DNA from 2 places in the Kitasatospora sp. NPDC096077 genome. Region 2 is predicted to be linked to the other one. Evidence: riboswitches for the same ligand, from Rfam matches in the RefSeq annotation. Region 2 holds a riboswitch; the other holds the start of a gene.
What was found. A riboswitch is a leader RNA that binds a small molecule or an ion and turns the genes downstream of it on or off. The one in region 2 is predicted to bind guanidine.
Positions count from the first base shown of each region.

Region 1: it holds a riboswitch for guanidine, as region 2 does, so the genes downstream of both, ABTZ03_RS20475 (MBL fold metallo-hydrolase) here and ABTZ03_RS22850 (DMT family transporter) in region 2, are expected to answer to the same signal.

Region 1 is NZ_JBEOSV010000022.1:69,875-79,790, forward strand. It holds gene ABTZ03_RS20445 (hypothetical protein) at 1-446, opposite strand, end outside; gene ABTZ03_RS20450 (DUF4132 domain-containing protein) at 443-1,303, opposite strand; gene ABTZ03_RS20455 (ABC transporter ATP-binding protein) at 1,610-2,392, opposite strand; gene ABTZ03_RS20460 (ABC transporter substrate-binding protein) at 2,422-3,438, opposite strand; gene fhuB (Fe(3+)-hydroxamate ABC transporter permease FhuB) at 3,546-5,717, shown strand; gene fes (enterochelin esterase) at 5,744-6,901, shown strand; guanidine-III (ykkC-III) riboswitch at 7,040-7,099, shown strand; gene ABTZ03_RS20475 (MBL fold metallo-hydrolase) at 7,112-7,966, shown strand; gene ABTZ03_RS20480 (YceI family protein) at 8,008-8,559, opposite strand; gene ABTZ03_RS20485 (hypothetical protein) at 9,027-9,566, shown strand; gene ABTZ03_RS20490 (DHA2 family efflux MFS transporter permease subunit) at 9,570-9,916, opposite strand, start outside.
Region 2 is NZ_JBEOSV010000026.1:46,437-56,352, forward strand. It holds gene ABTZ03_RS22825 (rhomboid family intramembrane serine protease) at 1-1,874, opposite strand, end outside; gene ABTZ03_RS22830 (alpha/beta hydrolase) at 1,871-3,187, opposite strand; gene ABTZ03_RS22835 (class F sortase) at 3,184-3,828, opposite strand; gene ABTZ03_RS22840 (polysaccharide deacetylase family protein) at 4,253-5,551, shown strand; gene ABTZ03_RS22845 (MFS transporter) at 5,561-7,000, opposite strand; gene ABTZ03_RS22850 (DMT family transporter) at 7,110-7,424, opposite strand; guanidine-III (ykkC-III) riboswitch at 7,469-7,534, opposite strand; tRNA gene ABTZ03_RS22855 (tRNA-Cys) at 7,619-7,690, shown strand; gene ABTZ03_RS22860 (xanthine dehydrogenase family protein molybdopterin-binding subunit) at 7,790-9,916, opposite strand, start outside.

The sequences.
Region 1 (9,916 bases), on a different contig from region 2:
CCGAGCCGGGTGGCGAGTTCGTCGAAGCCGTCCTTGGCGGCGCCGGGCTTGGACTTGGCCTGGCGGGCCAGCCGCTCCAACTCCTTGACCAGGGCGAGCGCGTGGTGCCCGTTGGCGGGGTCGTGGACCAGCGCCCAGGCGGGGAAGCCGAGCGCCTCCTGACGGACCTGGCCGACCTCGGCGGGCTCGGCGTCGGGGGTGAGGCCGAGGAACTCGACGGCGAGGTCCTCGGCCCGGCCGAGCGCGCCGGGGACCAGCCGGACGATCCGGCGGCCGTCGAGCGCGGGGTGGGTGTAGCCGCGGGCGGTCAGCACGTCGGCGGGGCTGTCGGGGCGGCCGGCGCCGGGCAGGGTGCCGGCCGGCAGCACGGCGCCGGCGTCGAGCAACGCCTCGGGTGCGGCGGGGCCGTGGCCCGCGGTGGTCGTGGTGGTCGGGCTGGTGGTCATGCGGCGTCGTCCTCCCCTTCGATCGTGCGGCCCGCGTACAGGGCGGCGGCCATCCTCATCCCCTCGGACCAGGCGACCGGTCCGACCTCGGCGAGCGGCAGGGCCCGGCCGTCCGGGCCGGCCCAGCTCAGCGCGCCCGTCTCGCAGGCGTCGTACTCGTAGTAGTCGCCGACCCAGACCCGGGCCTCGACCGTGCGGCCGCCCTCGGTGATCGACTGCACGGCCGAGCCGCCGCGGACCCGGCAGCCGAGCCGGGTGCAGCGGCCGATCAGCTCGCGCAGTTCGCGGTAGCGGCCGCCCGCGTACGCGGTGACCTCGGTGCCGGCCGACGGCTCCTCGGGCCGGTGCCAGACCTCGCGGTAGAGCTGCTGGACGCGCTGGGAGACGCCGAGCTCGACGGCGAACTCGCGCAGCTCGTCGAGGTCCGGGAGCAGCACCGGGTGGGGTATCAGCACCTCGCCGTCGGTGAGGCGCACGGTGTCGCCGTCCAGGTCGACCAGGCCGAGGCCGCGCTCGGCGTCCGCGTCGCGCAGGAAGCCGGCGACGGCGCCGTCCGGGCCGGTGACCACGACGTCCCGCAGGACGGACCGCCAGGCCTCGTCCGGCCAGACGGCGGCGAGCACGGCGGCGGGCACCGGCAGCGAGCGCACCATCCACCGCTCGACGTCCTCCTGGCAGCGCCGCTCGTGCGCGGCGAGCCATTCGGCGAGCTGCTTGAGCTGGGTGACCACCGGGTCGTCACCGAGCTTCGACGGAAGGGACTTGAGTTCGCGGCCCGCCGCGTTGCGGCACACCACCCTGCCTTCTCCGTCGAGCGCGACGCGGTACCCTCCCGCGCCCGTCTCCACCCATGCCACGGCCGTACTCCTCCCACCGGGGAACATCGTTCCGATCAGCCTGTTGACCAGCGATGCGAGGAACGTAGCGAGGGGTACTGACAAGCCGACGGTCGGGGGGAGCTCGCCGAGGGGCAGGGGAGTTGAAACCACTCGAACGAGTGGTCGATCGGATACGAGCGACGGCCCCGGCCCACGCCGGACACCGAACGCGCCGGACGCTCCGAACACCGAACGCTCCGGACACCGAACGCTCCGGACGCCGAACGCGCGAAGGCGGCGCCACCCCGGGTGGGGTGACGCCGCCCGTCCGCGGCGACGGCGCCCTCAGCCCAGCGGCGCCCGCGGCACGATGACCGGCGCCCCGTCGTCCGGCGCGGCCAGCACATGGCTGTCGATGTCGTACAGCGCCCGGACCAGCGGCGCGTCCACCACCTCCCGCGGCGGCCCGCAGGCCACCACCGCGCCGTCCCGCAGCGCGACCAGCAGGTCGGCGTAGCGGGCGGCCGCCGCGAGGTCGTGCAGCACCATCAGCACCGTGCGCCCGCCCGCCGCGACCGCCCGGACCAGCTCCAGCACCTCCACCGCGTGGCCCAGGTCGAGCGCGCTGGTCGGCTCGTCCAGCAGCACCACCGGGGTGTCCTGGGCGAGCACCATGGCCAGCCAGCAGCGCTGGCGCTGGCCGCCGGAGAGCTGGTCGAGCCGGCGGTCGGCGAGGGCGTCGACGCCGGTGGCGCGCAGGGCGTCGGCGGTGCGCCGCTCGTCCTCGGCCGACCACTGGCGGAACAGGCCCTGGTGCGGGTGGCGCCCGTAGCGGACCAGTCCGGCGACGGTGACCGCCTCGGGGGCCTGCGGGCTCTGCGGCAGCAGCGCGACCCGGTGCGCGGCCCGGCGCGGGCCGAGCCGCCAGACGTCCTCGCCGCCGACCAGGATCCGGCCGCGGTCGGGCCGGTGCAGTCGGGCCACCGCCCGCAGCAGGGTGGACTTGCCGCAGCCGTTCGGGCCGACCACGGCCACCACCTGTCCGGCGGGCACGGTGAGGTCGATGCCGTCGAGCACCGGACGGCCGGGCCGGTACCCGGCGGTGACGCCTTGGACCGTCAACTCCATGGCGGGATCCCCCCGTCGGTCGCGAGCACTCAGGACCCGGCCAGCGCCTTGCCGAGGTCCCCGATGACGACGTCGGCCGCCAGCGGGCCGCCCCGGGTGGACCAGACCGAACCGTCCACGGTGACGGTGTGGTCGTTCTTCACCGCGTTCAACTGCTGGTAGGCGGGCTTGGACTGGACGTCCTTGAGCGCGGCCTTGCCGTCGTCGGTGAGGGTGGACAGGAACAGCCAGTCGCCGTCGATCTCGGCGAGCTTCTCCAGGCTGAGCGCCGGGCTGTGGGCGTTGCCGTCCTTGTCCTGGGCGGCCGGGCGGGTGAGGCCCATGTCGAGGGCGACCCCACTGGCGAACTGCTTCTTCTCCATCCAGCTCGGACCGGTCGGGTTCCAGCGGACGATGGAGACGGCGGCGCCCTTGTTCTTGCCGAGGTCCGCCCCGGCCTTGGTCGCCTTGGCCTGGTAGTCGTCGATCACCTTGTTGGCCTGGTCGAGCTTGTTGACGGCGTTGCCGATGCCCCGGAAGGCGAGCTTCCAGTCGTCGGTGGGCGCCATGGTGACGAGCGTGGCGGGGGTGATCTCGCGCAGCTGCTTGAGCACCTGCTCGTCCTGCATGTCACCGGCCAGGATCAGGTCGGGCTTGGCGGCGATCACTTTGTCCATCACCGGCTGCAGCAGGTTGCCGACCACCGGCACGCCCTGGACCTTGTCCTTGAGGTAGGCGGGCGGCTCGGCCAGGCCCTGGCCGTTGGTGATGCCGACCGGCTTGACGCCGAGGGCGAGCACCGCGTCCAGGTCCTCCTGGGTGAGGGTGACGATCCGCTTGGGCTCGGCGGGGACCTCGACGGCCTTGCCGGTGGCGTCCTTGACGGTGCGCTTGCCGCCGTCGGCCGCCTTCGCCGGGTCCGCGGCGGCGTTCGAGGACGGGGCGGACGACGAGGAGGAGCCGGAGGAGCCGCAGCCGGTGAGCAGGAGGGCGGCCGCCCCGGTGACGGCCAGCGCCTGGGCCGCGCGGCGGCGGACGGGGCGGAGCGGGCTCTGGGCGTACGGCATGGGTGCCTCCGGGGCAGGGGTGGTACGGGAGTTGGGCGGCGTCCGGGCGGCTGGGCGCGACGGCGGTGCCCAAAGGGACGCCCCGTTCATTAGGTTAGCCTTACCTTATGACATCGTCGCAAGCGGGCGTCCACGAACCGCCCGCCGTCCCCGAGGCCGAGGCCCCGGCCACGCCGCCGCCGGCACCCCCACGGGCCTGGCGGCACCGCACCTGGCCGGTCGCCACCGGCGCGGTCCTCGTGCTGCTCGCGCTCGCCGCGCTCTCGCTGTCGGTCGGCGCCGGCGAGGTCGGCCCCGGGCGGGTGCTGGACTACCTGCTGGACCACGACGGCGCCCGCACCGACGGCCGACTCGCCCTGGTCATCGGCGAGTTGCGACTCCCCCGCACCCTCACCGCCCTGCTGGTCGGCGCCGCACTCGGCGTCGCCGGCGCCCAACTGCAGTCCGTCACCCGCAATCCGCTCGCCGAGACCGGCCTGCTCGGCGTCAACGCGGGCGCCTCGCTCGGCGTCGTCCTCGGCGTCTCCGTCCTCGGCGTGCAGACCTCCTACGGCTACCTCGCCTTCGCCTTCGGCGGCGCCGTCCTCGCCAGCAGCCTGGTGCTGCTGATCGCCGGCAGCCGGGGTGGCGGCTCCCCCATGCGACTGGTCCTCGGCGGCTCCGCCGTCGGCGCCACCTTCGGCGGGATCACCGGCGTGCTGATCGTCAACTCACCCGAAGCGTACGACCGTTACCGGGTCTGGGTGCTCGGCTCACTGGCCGGGGTGGAGGGCTGGACCACCCTGCGCCAGCTCGCCCCCGTCCTCGGCGTCGGCTTCCTGCTCGCCCTGCTCACCACCCGGCCGCTCACCGCGCTCGCCCTCGGCGACGACCTCGCCCGCGGCCTCGGCCACCGACCCGGCGCCACCCGCGCCGCGGTCGCCGTCGCCGTCACCCTGCTCACCGCCTCGGCGGTCGCACTGGCCGGGCCGATCTCCTTCCTCGGACTGCTCGCCGGATTCCTGGCCCGCGCCCTCGCCGGGCCCCGGACCGGCCGACTCACCCTGTTCGCCGGGCTGTTCGGCGCCGCCGTGCTGACCGGTGCCGACGTGCTCGCCCGGGTGGTGGCCCGGCCGTTCGAAGCACCGGTGTCGGTCATCGTCGCCCTGATCGGCGCCCCCGCGCTGATCGCCATCGTCCGCTCCCGCCGCTCCGCCGCCCTCGCCCTCGGCGACCCGGCCGCCGAAGCCCCAGCGGTACGGCGCTCCGAACCTGGCCCGGCGGCACCCGACCCGGTGCTCCGGTACGGCGCCTGGTCGCTGCTGCTCCCCCGCCGGGCACTGCTCGCCGGACTCGGCCTGGCCGCCGCGCTGCTCGCCGCCGTGGTCGTCTCCGCGCACGCCGGGCAGAGCGAACTCGGCCTCGGCACCACCTTCCGGGCGGTGTTCGGCCAGGGCGAGCGCCTCGACGTGCTGCTGGTGCAGAAGTTCCGGCTCGGCCGGATCGTCGCCGGACTCGCCGCCGGCGCCGCCCTCGGACTGGCCGGCTGCCTCACCCAGACCCTCGCCCGCAACCGGCTGGCCACCCCCGAACTCCTCGGCGTCAACGACGGCGCGACCGCCGCCGTGCTGATCTCCGCCACCGCCTCCGGCACCTTCGGCGCCTGGTGGGCCGGCCCGCTCGGCGCGCTGGCCGCCGTCCTGGTGGTCACCCTCGTCTCCGGCGGACTCGGCGCCCGCGGCTACCGGGTACTGGTGGTCGGGCTCGCGATGTCGGCACTGGCCTCCGCCGTCATCCAGGTCGCCCTGGCCCGGCGCTCGCTCAACTCGGCCGGCTCGCTGTACGTCTGGACCTCCGGCAGCCTCAACGGGCGGGACTACGCCATCGCCACACCGGTACTGATCGGGCTCGCCGTGCTGGTGCCGATCGCCCTGGCGGTGGCCCGACGGCTGGCCGTCCTGCGCTTCGACGACAGCGTGGCCGCCTCACTGGGCGTCGACCCCGGACGGGTCCGGCTGATCTGCCTGCTGCTGGCCGTCGCCCTCGCCGGGCTCGCCGTCGGCGTCTGCGGGCCGGTCGGCTTCGTGGCGCTCGCCGCGCCCGTGCTCGCCGCACGGCTGGCCGGACCGGCCCGGGTGCCGGTACTCGGCTCCGCGCTCACCGGAGCGCTGCTCGTCGTCCTCGCGGACACCCTCGGACGGGTGCTGATCGGCGGGGTGGAGATCCCGGTCGGCATCGTCACCACCGTGCTCGGCGGGCCCTTCCTGCTCTGGGTGCTGCTCTCCCGCCGAACCGACTGAACCAGGAGTAACGAACGTTGAACACCTTGAACAACGTGAATGCCTTCCCGCTGATCGCGGCCGACCCGGACGACCCCGCGTACCGGCTGGTCACCTTCGTCTCCGAGGAACAGGACTGCGACGGCGTCCTCGCCCTACTGCACACCGTCACCGACAAGGACCGGCACGCCGGAGACCTCACCCCGCACCTGATGCGGCGCCGCAACGGCCGCTGGGAACTCACCCACCGGCTGCGCGCCGACCACCGCGCCTCCTACCAGCTGCACCCCTTCCGGGGCCCCACCCCGGGCACCAGCCGGGCCGACTGGCTGCACGTCCTCGACCACGCCCGCCCCGACCCGCACGACACCGAACCCCGGCTCCCGGCCCGCGACGGACGCCACCCCTCCTCGGTGCTCAGCCTGCCGGAGGCGCCCGCCCAGCCGTACGCCCGGCGGCGCGACGGCGTGCCGCGCGGGCGGACCGTGTCCCACACGGTGGCCGGGCGGCGGGTGGACGTCCACCTCCCGGCCGGGCACGGCCCGGGACCGTACCCGGTGGCGGTGCTGCTGGACGGCGAGATGTGGGGCCAGGTGCTGTCCGTCGGCGACACCCTGGACAACCTGACGGCGGACGGCGCGATCCCGCCGACCGTGGCGCTGCTGGTGCACACCATGGGGCCGGGACGGCCGGAGGACCTCAGCTGCAACCCGGGCTTCGTCGACCTGCTCGCCGACGAGCTGTTGCCGTGGGCGGCACGGGAGTTCGGCGCGACCACCGACCCGGCCCGCACCGTGATCGCCGGCCAGAGCGCGGGCGGCCTCACCGCCGCCTTCGCCGCGTACCGGCGCCCGGAGCGCTTCGGCAACGCGCTCTCCCAGTCCGGCTCCTTCTGGTGGCCGGACGAGACGGAATTCGACGAGGGCAGCGAATGGCTGACCCGCCGATTCGCCGCCGAACCCGGCCGGGCCGCCCGGTTCTACGTCGAAGTCGGCCTCCAGGAATGGATGCTGCTCACCCAGAACCGCCACCTGCGCGACGTCCTCACCGCTCGGGGGTACGAGCTCGAATACCGCGAGTTCAACGGCGGCCACGACTACGCCTGCTGGCGCGGCGGCCTGGCCGACGGACTGGCCCACCTGCTGGGGTCGCCCGTAGGGACGGCTTCGACCGAATCGCACACCTCCGAGCCGTCGGGCGCCTAGCGTCGGAGCCCACGCCGGATGACCTCGGGAGTCAGCGATGAACGCGTCCTCGTCCGCCACGCCACCGCCGATGTCCCGCGCGGGCTGAAACCACCGCGCGGACGTCGACGGACGGATGCTAGCGTCGCAACCGGCAGCGCGACGGCGCCCGCCCCGGACGAGATGTGCGCCGTACCCGGCCCGCCAAGACGACGCACCCAGGGAGTCGTCATGACCGCCGCCGCACCGATCGCCCGCCCGCTGGACGTCCCGTGGATCCACGGTTCGCCGTCCGCGAAGCACGACACGGACCCGGAGATCCAGGTCCACTCGTACGACGAGCACACCGTCATCCTGCGGCAGAACAAGGCGGTGCACTACGAGGCGCCGTTCCTGTTCCTGCTGTTCGGCGCGGAGCGGGCGGTGCTGATCGACACCGGGGCGACGGCGGAGGCGGAGTACTTCCCGCTGCGCGCCACCGTCGACGACCTGATCGCGAAGTGGCTCGCCCGCAACCCGCGCGAGCACTACCCGTTGCTGGTCCTGCACACCCACCCGCACGGCGACCACGTCGCGGGCGACGGGCAGTTCGCCGACCGGCCGGACACCGTCCTGGTCGGCGCCGACCGGACCACCGCCTGGTCCTACTTCGGCTTCGACCAGGATCCCGAGGGCACCGCCCGAGTGGACCTCGGCGGCGGACGGGCGCTGGAATGCCTCGCCACCCCGGGCCACCACGCGGCCGCCGTCACGTACTACGACCCGTGGACCGGCTTCCTGCTCACCGGCGACACCGTCTACCCCGGCCGGCTCTACATCGACGACTGGCCCGCCTTCGGCCGCAGCATCGAGCGGCTGATCGCGTTCGCCGAGGAGCACCCCGTCACGTACGTCCTCGGCTGCCACATCGAGATGACCCGCGAGCCGGGCGTCGACTACCCGATCCGCACCACCCACCAGCCCGACGAGCCCCCGCTCCAACTCACCGTCGAGCACCTGCACCGCATCCGCGCCGCCGTCACCGAACTCGGCGACCGGCCGCGCCGGTACGCCCTGGACGACCTGATCCTCTGTCCGAACGACTGAGGCCCCGGCCGCCAACGGCGACCGGGGCCCGCGAGGTCGGACTACTTCTGCTTGATCGCCGAGATGTCGAACTCCAGCACGATCTTGTCGCCGACCAACACGCCGCCGCCCTCCAGCGCCGCATTCCAGGTCACCCCGAACTCCTTGCGGCTGATCGTCACCGAGCCCTCCAGGCCCACCCGCAGGTTGCCGTACGGGTCGACGGCGTTGCCGGTGTACTCGAAGTCGATGTCGATCGGGCGGGTGGTGTCCTTGATGGTGAGGTCGCCGATCACCCGGTACTCGGTGTCGGACTTCGCCTCGATCGCGGTGGTGCGAAAGGTGATGTCGGGGAAGTTGGGGGCATCCAGGAAGTCGTTGGTCCGCAGGTGCTGGTCCCGCTGCTCGACCCCGGTGTCGATGCTCTCGGTCTTGAGCACCACCTGGCCGGTCGACTTGGACGGGTCGGCGCCGTCCAGGTGAGCGGTGCCCTCGAACTGGTGGAACGCGCCCCGGACCTTCGTCACCATGGCGTGGCGGGCCACGAAGCCGATCCGGGAGTGGGTGGGATCGATGACGTAGTCACCGGTGAGCTCGGGGAGCGAAGCGGTCATGAGGTTGCCTCCACGTCGGCCTGGGTTCTGACGGTCAGTCTGCAACGTGTCAGCCCAATGCAGTACCCCCACACCGCCGCGCAGTACCGCCCGGCCAAGTTCCCGCCAACGGACGAAAGCCCGTCATTCCCGGTACGGGACGAGCCGCGCGAGGTCCAGCTCGAAGTCGAACGGCACGGGGATGCGGATCGTCTCGCCGAACTCCCGCTCGGTTCTGGTGTGGTAGCGGTCGCGGTTCGGCTCAGAGAACAGGGCGCTAGGACGGCGACGCCTGCATGACGAGGAGGTCCCCGGACAACTCGACCTTGTAGCCGTCCGGGAGGCTCCGGCGGGCCTCGTCGAGGAGTCGGAAGCGCTCGGGAACCATCGATCCTCCTCCGGTGCTCCAATTGTCGGACCAGCGTAGATGCAGTGCGGGTGCGCGAGCCGCCGATACGCATGCGCGTTCGAATGGGATGCTGATCGGCATGACCAGGAATCACATGGGACGGCTGATCGGGGCCGGGTTCGGGCTCGTGTTCATCGAGGCGAACGCGGGGGCGTTGCCGACGGGAGTGGGGATACCGCTGCGGGTGCTCGGCGTGGCCGCGTTCCTCGGGCTGGTGCTGTTCGGGCGGCGTGGCGCGGAAGCGGTCGCGGAGCAATCGGCGGGCCCGGCCTTCGGCGGGCGGTACTGGCTGGTGGTGGTGGCCGAGGTGATCGGGATCGTCGCCGGGCTCGCGGTGATCAACCGGGTGCTGCACACCCCGGAGGCGACGGTGGGGTGGATCGCCTTCGTGGTCGGGGTGCACTTCTTCGGCCTCGCGGTCGCGTGGCGTCGCCCTTCGCTGCACAAGCTCGGTGCGGGGATGGCGGCCTGTGGGGCACTCGGGCTGGCGCTGGCGTTCGGCGGGGCCCCGGCGGCCGTGGTCGCGCTCGTCGCGGGGATCGCCCCCGGGCTGCTGCTGCTCGGGTCGGTGTGGTGGTCCGGCCGGGCGGCGGGGGGCGCGCCCGGCCGGGCCGGTTGATCCTCAGGCCGGGGGCGGCGGCGGGCCCTCGGCCGGGAGGCGGCGGGCCAGCAGGGCTCCGGCCGCCACCAGGAGGGCGGTGAGGGTGAGGGCGAGGCGGTAGGGGGTGGGGTCGGGGCCGTCGGCGAGGGCTCCGAGCAGGGCGGCGGTGGCGGCGATGCCGAGGGCGCCGCCGAGGGTGCGGAGGATCGTGAACAGGCCCATCGCCCGGCCCATCGCGGGCGGCGCGACGTCGGCGAAGCCGGCGATCTGGACGGTGAGCACGGCGGTGCCCAGCACCAGGCCGACGGCGAACATCAACGCCCTGACGGCCCAAGGGTTCTCGGCGAAGCCGAGGGCGGCCAGTACCA
Region 2 (9,916 bases):
CGGCCGGTGAAGGCCAGCTCGGGCAGCGGCACCACGGTGTCCTCGGCGACCTGCACCGAGCGCCAGCCGAGCTGCCCGGTGACCGCCCTGGTCTCGGCGCCGACGCTGTAGAAGCACGGCGTCCAGCCCCGGGCGTCGCAGTACCGGGCGAACCCGGCCACCGCCCGGGGCCGGTCCTCGGCGGCGCCGAAGGGGTCGCCGGTGGTCAGCGCCACGGTGCCGACCACCCGGTAGGCGACGGCCGCGCGGCCGCCCTCGTCGAACCAGTAGTGGTTGCCGTCCCAGGTGGTGATGAAGGAGAGCGTCCCGCCGCCGTGCTCGGCGAGCAGCGCCCGGGCCCGGGCGGCGGCGGCCGCGTCGGTGTGCAGCACCGGACGGCGGAACGCCGAGAGCAGCGCGACCAGCGCGACCAGCCAGAACACCAGCCCGCAGTACGTCTCCAGGAGCAGCGCCACCGGGCCGACCGCTATCGGGTAGTCCGGCAGCAGGTCGTTGTACGCGGGCGGCAGGAACTGGGCCGGCAGCCCGTTCACCAGCCCGCGCACGCCCGCGCCCGGCTCGAACTGCCCGGCCACCAGCCGGCCGAGGCCCACGTACGCGGCCGAGGCGGCCAGCGCCGCCCCGCCGACCACCACGGCCAGCCGGCGCACGGCCCGGCCGGACAGCCGCAGCCGGAACCGCTGCCGGGTCGCCAGCAGCAGGGCGGTGGTCAGCAGCGGCAGCAGCATCGCCTCGACGAAGTACTGCACCACGTCGCCGCTGACCGGCCCGGCCTCGAAGTACAGCCAGGCCAGCAGCGCGGTCCAGAGCAGCTCGGTGGCGACGCTGATCCGCCAGGCGAACCGCAGGCCGCGGCGCAGCCCCTCGGCGAGCACCAGCAGCAGCGCCGGGAACAGCGCGGCCATCAGCCGGCCGGGGGTGTCGAAGATCCGCTCGACGGCGTGCGCCCGGGCGCAGCTGTGCACCGACTCGGCGCACAGGTCGGCCACCTCCTCGGGGCTGAGCCGGTGCGAGAAGTACAGCTCGGAGAAGGTGTTGAACGGTCCGCTGGCGTTGTCGTACAGCGAGGCGATCAGCGGTCCGCAGGCGGCGGCGACCAGGCAGAGCGCGACCAGCACCCGGGTCTCGCCGTGCGAGGAGCGGTGGGTGCGCAGGTACGGCCGCCCCCGGCTGAGCAGCGCGCCCAGGCCGAGGCCGCACAGCGCGGCGGCGCACCGCTGGACGCTCTGCAGGTGGCCGACGTAGAGCGTCATGACCAGCGGGAGGAGCAGCACCAGCAGGTGCAGCCGGCGACGCCAGAGCACGGTGAGCCGGTAGCCGAGCACCCCGGCCAGGGCGAACAGGCCGACGCCGGGCCCGACCGAGGTCTGGTCGGCCACCGAGGCGGTCCACTGCTCCCCGGCGGCGGAGCCCAACCGGACCAGCGCCGCGCCCAGCAGGGTGCCCGCCACCTGCCCGCCGACCAGCACCGCGAGGGTGTGCAGCCGGCCGAGCCGGCGCTCGGCGGCCGGGCCGACCAGGAGCAGCAGCAGGCTGGTGAAGACGTACGCTCCGGTGCCCGAGGACCAGAGCATCGAGCTGACCGGGGTCCACCAGCGGCCCTCGCCGAGGGTGGACAGGCCGACGCCGACCCGGGAGAGCAGGCGCTCGGACGGCCCGTCGGTCAGGCTCCCGGTGGCCGCGCCGACCGCCCAGAGCCCGGCCAGCAGGGTGAGGGTCAGCGGCGCCGCGCGCAGCTGGTCGCGGAGCAGCCGGGCGGCCCGGCGGATCCGCTGGGGGCCGGGCTCCGGCGTCCGGGTGACCGGGCCGAGGTCGGGCCCGGGCCCGGGCTCGGCGGTCGGCCGGGTCGTCGGTGCGGCGAGGAGTCGGGTCATCGGATCAACCCCGTCTGTTGCGCGAGCCAGGGCAGGTTCTGCTCGAAGGCCTGCCGGAACACCACCCAGCTGTGCCAGCCGGGGATGGTCTGGTAGCCGACCTTGATCCCGGCCGCCTGCGCCGCGGCGTGGATCTTCTCCTGCCCCGGCCGGTACCAGGGGTCGTCGGCGCCGACCACGATCATCCCGGCGGTGTCCGGGAACTTCCGGGCCGCCATCAGGTGCATCGGGTCGACGGCGGCGAAGGCCGCCTCGTCGCCGCCGAAGGCCTTGTCGACGGTCTCCTGGTGGGTGCCGAGGGTCGGCTCGTCCTGCCCGGAGATGTCCAGGAAGGTGCCGTACACCTCGGGCGCGTTGAGGGCCAGCTGGATGGCGCAGGTCCCGCCGAGCGAGAGTCCGCCGATGGCCAGCGAGCCGCGGCCGGTGGCGGTCTGCAGATTGTGGTGGATCCAGTCCGGGATGTCGGCGGCCAGGTAGGTCTGCGACTTGGCGATCCGGGAGTCCATGCAGAGCGGGTTGGAGAAGTTGCCGCCGGTCTGGTCGGCGACCACCACGATCGGGGCCAGGCCCTGGTGCTCGGCGGCGAAGGCGTCCAGGCTCTCCCGGATGGCGCCGGAGTTGACCCAGTCCTCGGGTGCGCCGGGCTGGCCGGGGAGCAGCACCACGACGGGCAGCAGCGGCCGGGGGTTGGCCCGGTAGGCGGGCGGCAGGTAGACGTACCCGGGGCGGGCGGTGAAGCCGGACTTGGTGCCGGGGATGGTCACCGGCGAGAGGGTGCCCTTGTCGGGCAGGCCGGGCGGCGCGTGCCAGACCTCGGCGAGCGGGCGGCCGGGCGTGCCCTGCACGGTGGCGGCGGCCCGTCCGGTGGTCAGTTCGTCGGTGTGCGGCGCCAGCATGGCCCGGGCGGTCGGGTACTGGTCGAAGCCGCGGTTGACCTGCGAGGCGGCCATCACCACCACCAGGGCCACGCCGCCGACGGCGAACAGCCGGCGGCGGACGGTCAGCAGCGGGGCGCGGAAGCAGAGCAGGGCTATGCCGAACAGCGCGACGGCGATCCAGCGCAGGACGAAGTCCGGCGTGCCCTCCGGGAACGGGCGCCACCAGTCGTCGACGGCGATCTTCACCAGCAGGGTGAGCAGGCCGCCGAGCAGCAGGGCGCCGAGCATCCGCGGGGCGCGCCAGCGCTCGTGCCGGGAGAGCGCCAGCAGGGCCAGCGCGGCCCAGCCCGCGGCGAGCACGGCGTAGGGGACGGGGCCGTGGGTGAGCGGCCAGTCGATCGGGTTCCAGCGGGTGGCGAGGGTGAGCGTGGTCATGCGGCTTTGCCCGGTGGTGTGGTGTCGGCCAGGAATCCGTAGGCGACGACGTTGCCCTCGTAGCCGTGTTCCTCGCTGTACGCGCCGCCGCAGGTGATGACCCGCAGCTGTGCGTCGGCGGCCTGGCGGTAGACCCGGTCGTCCGGGAAGTCCTTTCGGTCGTGCACTTCGATGGCGTACAGCTGGTAGACGGCGGTGGCGCCGTCGGCGCGGGCGATCTCGATCCGGTCGCCCCGGTGGAGTGCCCCCAGGTGGTAGAAGACGGCCGGCCCGGCCTGGTTGTCGACGTGGCCGGCCAGGATGGCGGTTCCACGCTGACCGGGGCTGGCGCCGCCGCGGTACCAGCCCGCGAGGTTGCGGTCGGCGGCGGGCGGGGCCTGGAGGTGGCCGTCCGGGTCGAGGCCCAGCTCGGTGACCGGGGCGTCCAGGCGGACGGCCGGGATGCGGATCCTGGTCGGGGTGGACGGGCCGAGCGGTGGGACGACCGAGACCGGGGCGAAGCCGGACAGCGCCTGTCCGCCGCCCGGCGCGGGCGGCAGGACGGGCGTGCCGCCGTCGTGCAGCAGCCAGGCGCCGAGCACCAGGGCCGCGCCGGCCGCCAGGGTGCCCGGCCAGGGGCTCCTGCTCTGCTGGACGCCCACGGTCGCTCCCTCCTGTCGGCCCGGATCCCCTTCCTGAGAGTTTCCTGGGAACTCATTCAATCGGATCGGATGCCGGGCCACGTCCCCACGATGGTCGTATCCACACCCGCCGATCGGCAGGGATGACGGCCCGATCCTGCGCCGAGTGGGCGTTCCGCCACGGACCGTGACGGCCGTTTTCCGCGCCCCGGCACGGCACTCTCACCCGTCGAACAGCATCGACGTTTCGGCCCGCCGGTTCGGTTGCGTCAATCGGGCGATCGATCACGACCGTCCGCTGCGCCTCTTCGACCGTTCCGGCCCGCGTGGCATGCTGACCCGGTCACGGGCTCCATCCCTCTCCGGTCGGACCGTACTTCCGCACGCCGCGCCCCCGCAGCACGCGAGCCGGCCGTCAGCCGAACGCCACATGAACGGAGTGACCATGGACGCACTCTCCCGCCGAACCCTGCTGGCCGCCGGAGCGGCCACCGCCGCCACCCTGGCGGCCGGCTGCGGCAGCGACCGGGCCGGCGGCGAGCAGACGGCCGGCGGCGCGACCCCGGCCGCCCCACCGTCCGAGGGACAGGGCGCCACCCCGGCCCCGGCCCCGCAGAAGCCGCAGGTCACGCTCATCGGCGACGGCTCCACCTCGGACACCGGCCCCCAGCCGCACCAGCCGGTCGTCGAACGGCTCCAGCCCGGCCAGCGGCCCCCGCAGTTCGTGGTCTTCTCCTGGGACGGCGCCGGCGAGCTGGACAACGGCCTGTTCGGCCGCTTCCGCCGGCTGGCCCAGGAGCACAACGCCTCGATGACCTTCTTCCTGAGCGGCCTCTACCTGCTGCCGGAGTCCAAGAAGGACCAGTACCGCCCGCCGCAGCACAAGGTCGGCGCCTCCGAGATCGGCTACCTGAGCGACCAGCACATCCACGACACCCTGGAGAACGTGCACGCCGCCTGGCTGGAGGGCCACGAGATCGGCACCCACTTCAACGGCCACTTCTGCGGCTCCACCGGCGTCGGCAAGTGGTCCCCGGAGGAGTGGGACAGCGAGATCCAGCAGGCGATGGACTTCGTCACCAACTGGCGCACCAACACCGGCTTCACCGACCTGCCGGCGCTGCCCTTCGACTACCGCAAGGAGCTGATCGGCAGCCGCACCCCCTGCCTGGAGGGCCAGCGCAACCTGCTGCCCACCGCCGTCAAGCGCGGCTGGCGCTACGACAGCAGCGGCAACGGCACCCAGGTGTGGCCGCAGAAGATCCAGGGCGGCGCCCTGTGGGACCTCCCGCTGCAGTCCATCCCGTTCCCCGGGCACACCTTCCAGGTGCTGTCGATGGACTACAACATCATGTTCAACCAGTGCGGCCCCAACACCAAGGCCGATCCGGCGCTCTACCCGGGCTACCAGACCCAGGCCCGGGACGCCTACCTGATGGGCTTCGACCGCACCTACAACAGCAACCGGGCGCCGTACATCATCGGCAACCACTTCGAGGAGTGGAACGGCGGCATCTACATGAACGCCGTCGAGGACGTGCTCAAGGCGATCGCGGACAAGCCGGAGGTCCGGCTGGTGTCCTTCCGCCAACTGGTGGACTGGCTGGACGCCCAGGACCCGGCGGTGCTGCGCAAGCTGCAGGGCCTCGGCCCGGGGCAGTCCCCGGCCGGCGGCTGGGAGGCCTTCCTCGGCACCCCGGCGGCGCCGCCGGCCCCCTCCCCCAGCGCCACCGCCACGAGCTGACCGGGGCCGTCAGGACCGGGCGCGCACCCGGCCGGCGAGCAGCGCCCCCAGCGCCGCGACCGCGGCCATCACCAGCAGGATCGCCGCGAAGGCGCCGGGCGAGCCGTCGGCCCCGGTGCCCTCGTGGGCGGCGGCCAACGAGCCGCCGCCCAGCGCCGCGAACAGCACGCCCGCCAGGCCGGTCAGCAGCACGTTGCCCAGCGCGTCGCTCATCTGCAGCGCGGCCGAGTTGGCCCCGGCGTCCTCCGGCGCGGAGAGCCGCATCATCAGCACGCTGACGCTGGCGACCGTCAGCCCCATCCCGACGCCGCCGACGCCCCAGGCCACCGAGGCCGTCCAGGACGGCACCGCCGGGACCAGCACCAGCGCGGAGCCCGCGATCGCCACCGCGGTCAGCACGAAGCCGCCGCGGATCATCGCCCCGCGGTAGCGCTCGGCCCCCGGCCGCCCCTGCAGCCAGGAGCCCAGCGCCCAGGAGAGCCCGCCGCTGGTCAGGGTGAGCCCGGCCAACGTCGGCGAGAAGCCGCGCTGAGTGGTCATCATCAGCGGGATGAAGGCCTCGGCCGCGAAGAACGCCCCCGCCGCCACCCCGCGCAGCAGGATCACCGTCGGCAGCCCGCGCCCGGCCCGCAGGGTCCCCTTCGGCAGCAGCCCCAGGACGGCCGGCACCAGCAGCGCCGCCCCGGCGATCCCGGGGACCAGCCCGACCAGGTCGCGCCGCTGGCCCGCGTACTGCAGCAGCCCGGCGCCGACCGCGGCCATCGCGGCCAGCAGGGTGCGGCGGCGGTCGAAGTCGGCGCCCCGGAGCACCGGGTGCTCCCGCTCGGAGCGGGTCAGCGCCGGGCCCATCACCGCCAGCGGCAGCAGGATCAGCGCCGGCACGGCCAGGAACACCCAGCGCCAGCCGAGGTGCTGGGTGACGGCCCCGGAGACCAGCGGCCCGACGATCGAGGGCAGCACCCAGGCCGAGGAGAAGGCGGCGAACACGGACGGCCGCAGCCGCTCCGGGTAGGCCCGGCCGACCACCACGTACAGCGCGACGATCACCAGCCCGCCGCCCAGCCCCTGAATCGCCCGGCCGGCCACGAACACCCACATGCCGGGCGCCGTCCCGGCCACCACCAGGCCCGCCCCGAACACCGCGATGCCGGTGAACAGCGGCCGCAGCGGGCCGCGCCGGTCGCACCACTGGCCGGAGACGACCAGGGCGAACAGCGTGGTGGTGAAGTAGCCGGAGAAGGCGAAGGCGTACAGCTGGAGGCCGTCCAGCTGACGGGCCGCGGTCGGCATCGCGGTGTTGACCGCGGTCGCCTCGAAGGCGATCACCAGGACCACCGACACGATCCCCAGCGTCAGCGCCCGGTACCGGGCGCTCATGACTCCCCCACCGGGGTCGGATCCGGTGGGTATCGAGGCGGAGTCGACCGAGGTGGGGGAGGCTGTGGTCATACGTAACATCGTAAGAGCCGTCCGGGCCGACGGATCCTGACTTACGGCGGTGATCCGCTCCGCCGATGGACCTAGGGCCTCGGCGCCCGGGGCCTCTGTGCCAAGGGCCTCAGTGCAGCACCTTGAGTCCCACCACGCCGCAGACGATCAGCAGCAGGCAGCCGATCCGGGCCGCGGTCACCGCGTCCCCCAGCACCGCCATGCCGTAGAGCGCGGTGCCGACCGCGCCGATGCCGACCCAGACCGCGTACCCGGTGCCGATCGGAATGGTGCGCATCGCGTACGCCAGCCCGCCCATGCTGAACAGCAGCGCGACGCCGAAGACGAGGCTGGGAACGAGGCGGGAGAAGCCCTTGGACGATTCCAGGGCCACTGCCCAGACGGTCTCCAGGAGACCCGAGACGATCAGAACGAGCCAAGCCATGACGGCCGTACCTCCGCAGTCCACAGCGGCCGGATTGCCGCTGAACTGCGCCGTCTTGTCGTCACCGGGTACGACGCGCTCGTCCGGGGTGGCGGGGAAACAACCACCTGCTTCCGACCGTAGCACACATTGCCACACAGAATTTACAGAACGTCGTTGACCTCATTCCGGCGTTCCGCCATCCTGAATTCACTGGCCGTGTGCCCGAGTGGCTCAGGGAACCGTCTGCAAAGCGGTACACGCGGGTTCAATTCCCGCCACGGCCTCGAACAGGAATTGCCGGTCGACCGGAAAGGTCGACCGGCAATTCCGCATTCCGTTCCGCGGAATCCCGTCTCCCGGAATTCCGCGTTCCGCGGCGCGGCTCAGGCCGTGACGGCGTCCTCCGCGCGGATCGGCAGCCGGCCCACCGGCAGGCCGGTGGCGGCCCGGACGGCGGCGGCGACGGCCACCGGGGCGACCACCGCGGGCACCGCGCTGACCGCCTTGGCACCGAAGGTGGCGACCACGTCCCGCTCCTCCAGCAGCGCGGCGATCCGCACCTCCGGGGTGTCCAGCGAGGTGGGCAGCCGGTAGCCGGTGAGCGAGGGGTTGGCCAGCACCCCGCCCTCCGTGCGCAGGTCCTCCATCAGCGCCAGGCCCACGCCCTGGGCCACGCCCGCCTCGATCCGGTCCTCGATCTGGCGCGGGTTCAGCGCCCGGCCGACGTCCTGGGCGACGGTCATCTCGACCACCCGGACGGCCCCCAGCTCGATGTCCACGTCCACCACCGCGCGCATCGCGCAGAAGGAGATGGAGACGAAGGCGTCGCCGTGCCCGGACTCGTCCAGCGGCTCGGTCGGGTGCGGGCGGCACTGCGCGGTGGCCCAGAGCTCCTTGCCCTCCAGCGCCTCGGCGACCGGCATCCCGAGCACCCCGTCGTAGGAGGTGATCTTGCCGTCGGCGATCTGCAGCAGTTCCACCGACATCCCGAAGTCGGCGGCGATCGGCTGCAGCAGCTGGTGGCGGACCATCAGCGCGGCCCGCTCGACCGCCCCGCCGGAGACCCAGGTGTGCCGGCCCCGGGCGGACGGCCCGGTGACCGACTGGTCGCTGTCGGCCGGGGCGATGTAGACCTCGCTGATGCCCAGCACGGTCTGCACGATCTGCCGGGCCAGCGTGGCGAAGCCCTGCCCGGCGTCGACGGCCGCGCAGATCACCGTGGCGTGGTCGCCGCTCACCCGCACGGTGGCGGTGGAGACCTCGTCCTCGCCCTCGGCGCCCAGCATGTGCACCATGCCGACGGAGTAGCCGATCCCGCGCCGCACCGCGGCCGGGTCCCCGGCCCCGCCCGGTCCGCCGGGCAGCAGCCACTCGGCGTCCGGGTCGTCCACCGGCAGGGCCGGCAGCGGCTCGGCGGCCACCGCGTCCAGCAGCGCGCGCACCGGGGCCGGGCAGGTGACGGCCTGTCCGGTGGGCAGCGGGTCGCCGGTCGCCATCGCGTTGCGGCGGCGGATCTCCACCGGGTCCACGCCCACCCGGGCGGCCAGCTGGTCCAGCTGCGACTCGTACGCGAAGCAGGCCTGCAGCGCGCCCTCGCCGCGCATCCGCCCGGCCGGCGGGTTGTTGGTGCGCACCGCCCAGGCGTCCACGAAGACGTTCGGGCAGACGTACGGGCCGACCGAGAAGGCCGTCGCGGCGGCCAGTGCCTCGGCGGAGACGTCCGCGTAGGCGCCGCCGTCCAGCAGGATCTGCGCCTCGACCTTCACCAGGGTGCCCTCGGCGTCGGCGTGGTGGCGGTAGCGCAGCAGCGCGGGGTGGCGCGAGGCGTGGGTGTGGAAGGACTCCTCGCGGGTGAGGGTCATCTTCACCGGGCGGCCGGTGCGCAGCGCCAGCAGCGCCAGGGTGACCTGGAAGGAGATGTCCTCGCGGTCGGAGGTGGCGCCGGGCACACCGGTGACGACCAGTCGGACCCGGTCCGGCTCCAGGCCCAGGCAGGCGGCGGTGCGGTCGCGGTCGCCGTGCGGGTCGGTGGAGGACAGGTGCAGCTCGACGCCGCCGTCCGGGCGCGGCACGGCCAGCCCCGCCTCGGCACCCAGCGGGGCTGGGTCCTGCCGGCCGACCTGGTAGAGGCCCTCGACGACGATCTCGCCGACCGCGTCCGGGTCCCCGGTGCGCAGCGGCAGGTGGCGGAACAGGTTGCCGTCCGGGTGCAGCGCCGGCGCCGTGAAGGACTGCTCGGGGTCGGTGACCGCCTCCAGCGGCTCGTAGTCGACCGCGATCAGACCGACCGCCAGCCGGGCGGTGTCCGGGTGGTCGGCGGCGACCGCGGCGATCGGCTCGCCGTGGTGGCGCACCACGTCGGCGGCCAGCACCGGCCGGTCGGCGACGATCGGGCCGGCCGGGGCGCCGTCCGGACGGCCGTCCGGGCCGGGCGGCAGGTCGGCGGCGGTGACCACGGCGTGCACCCCGGGCAGGGCCAGCGCGGCCGAGGTGTCGATGCCGCGGATCCG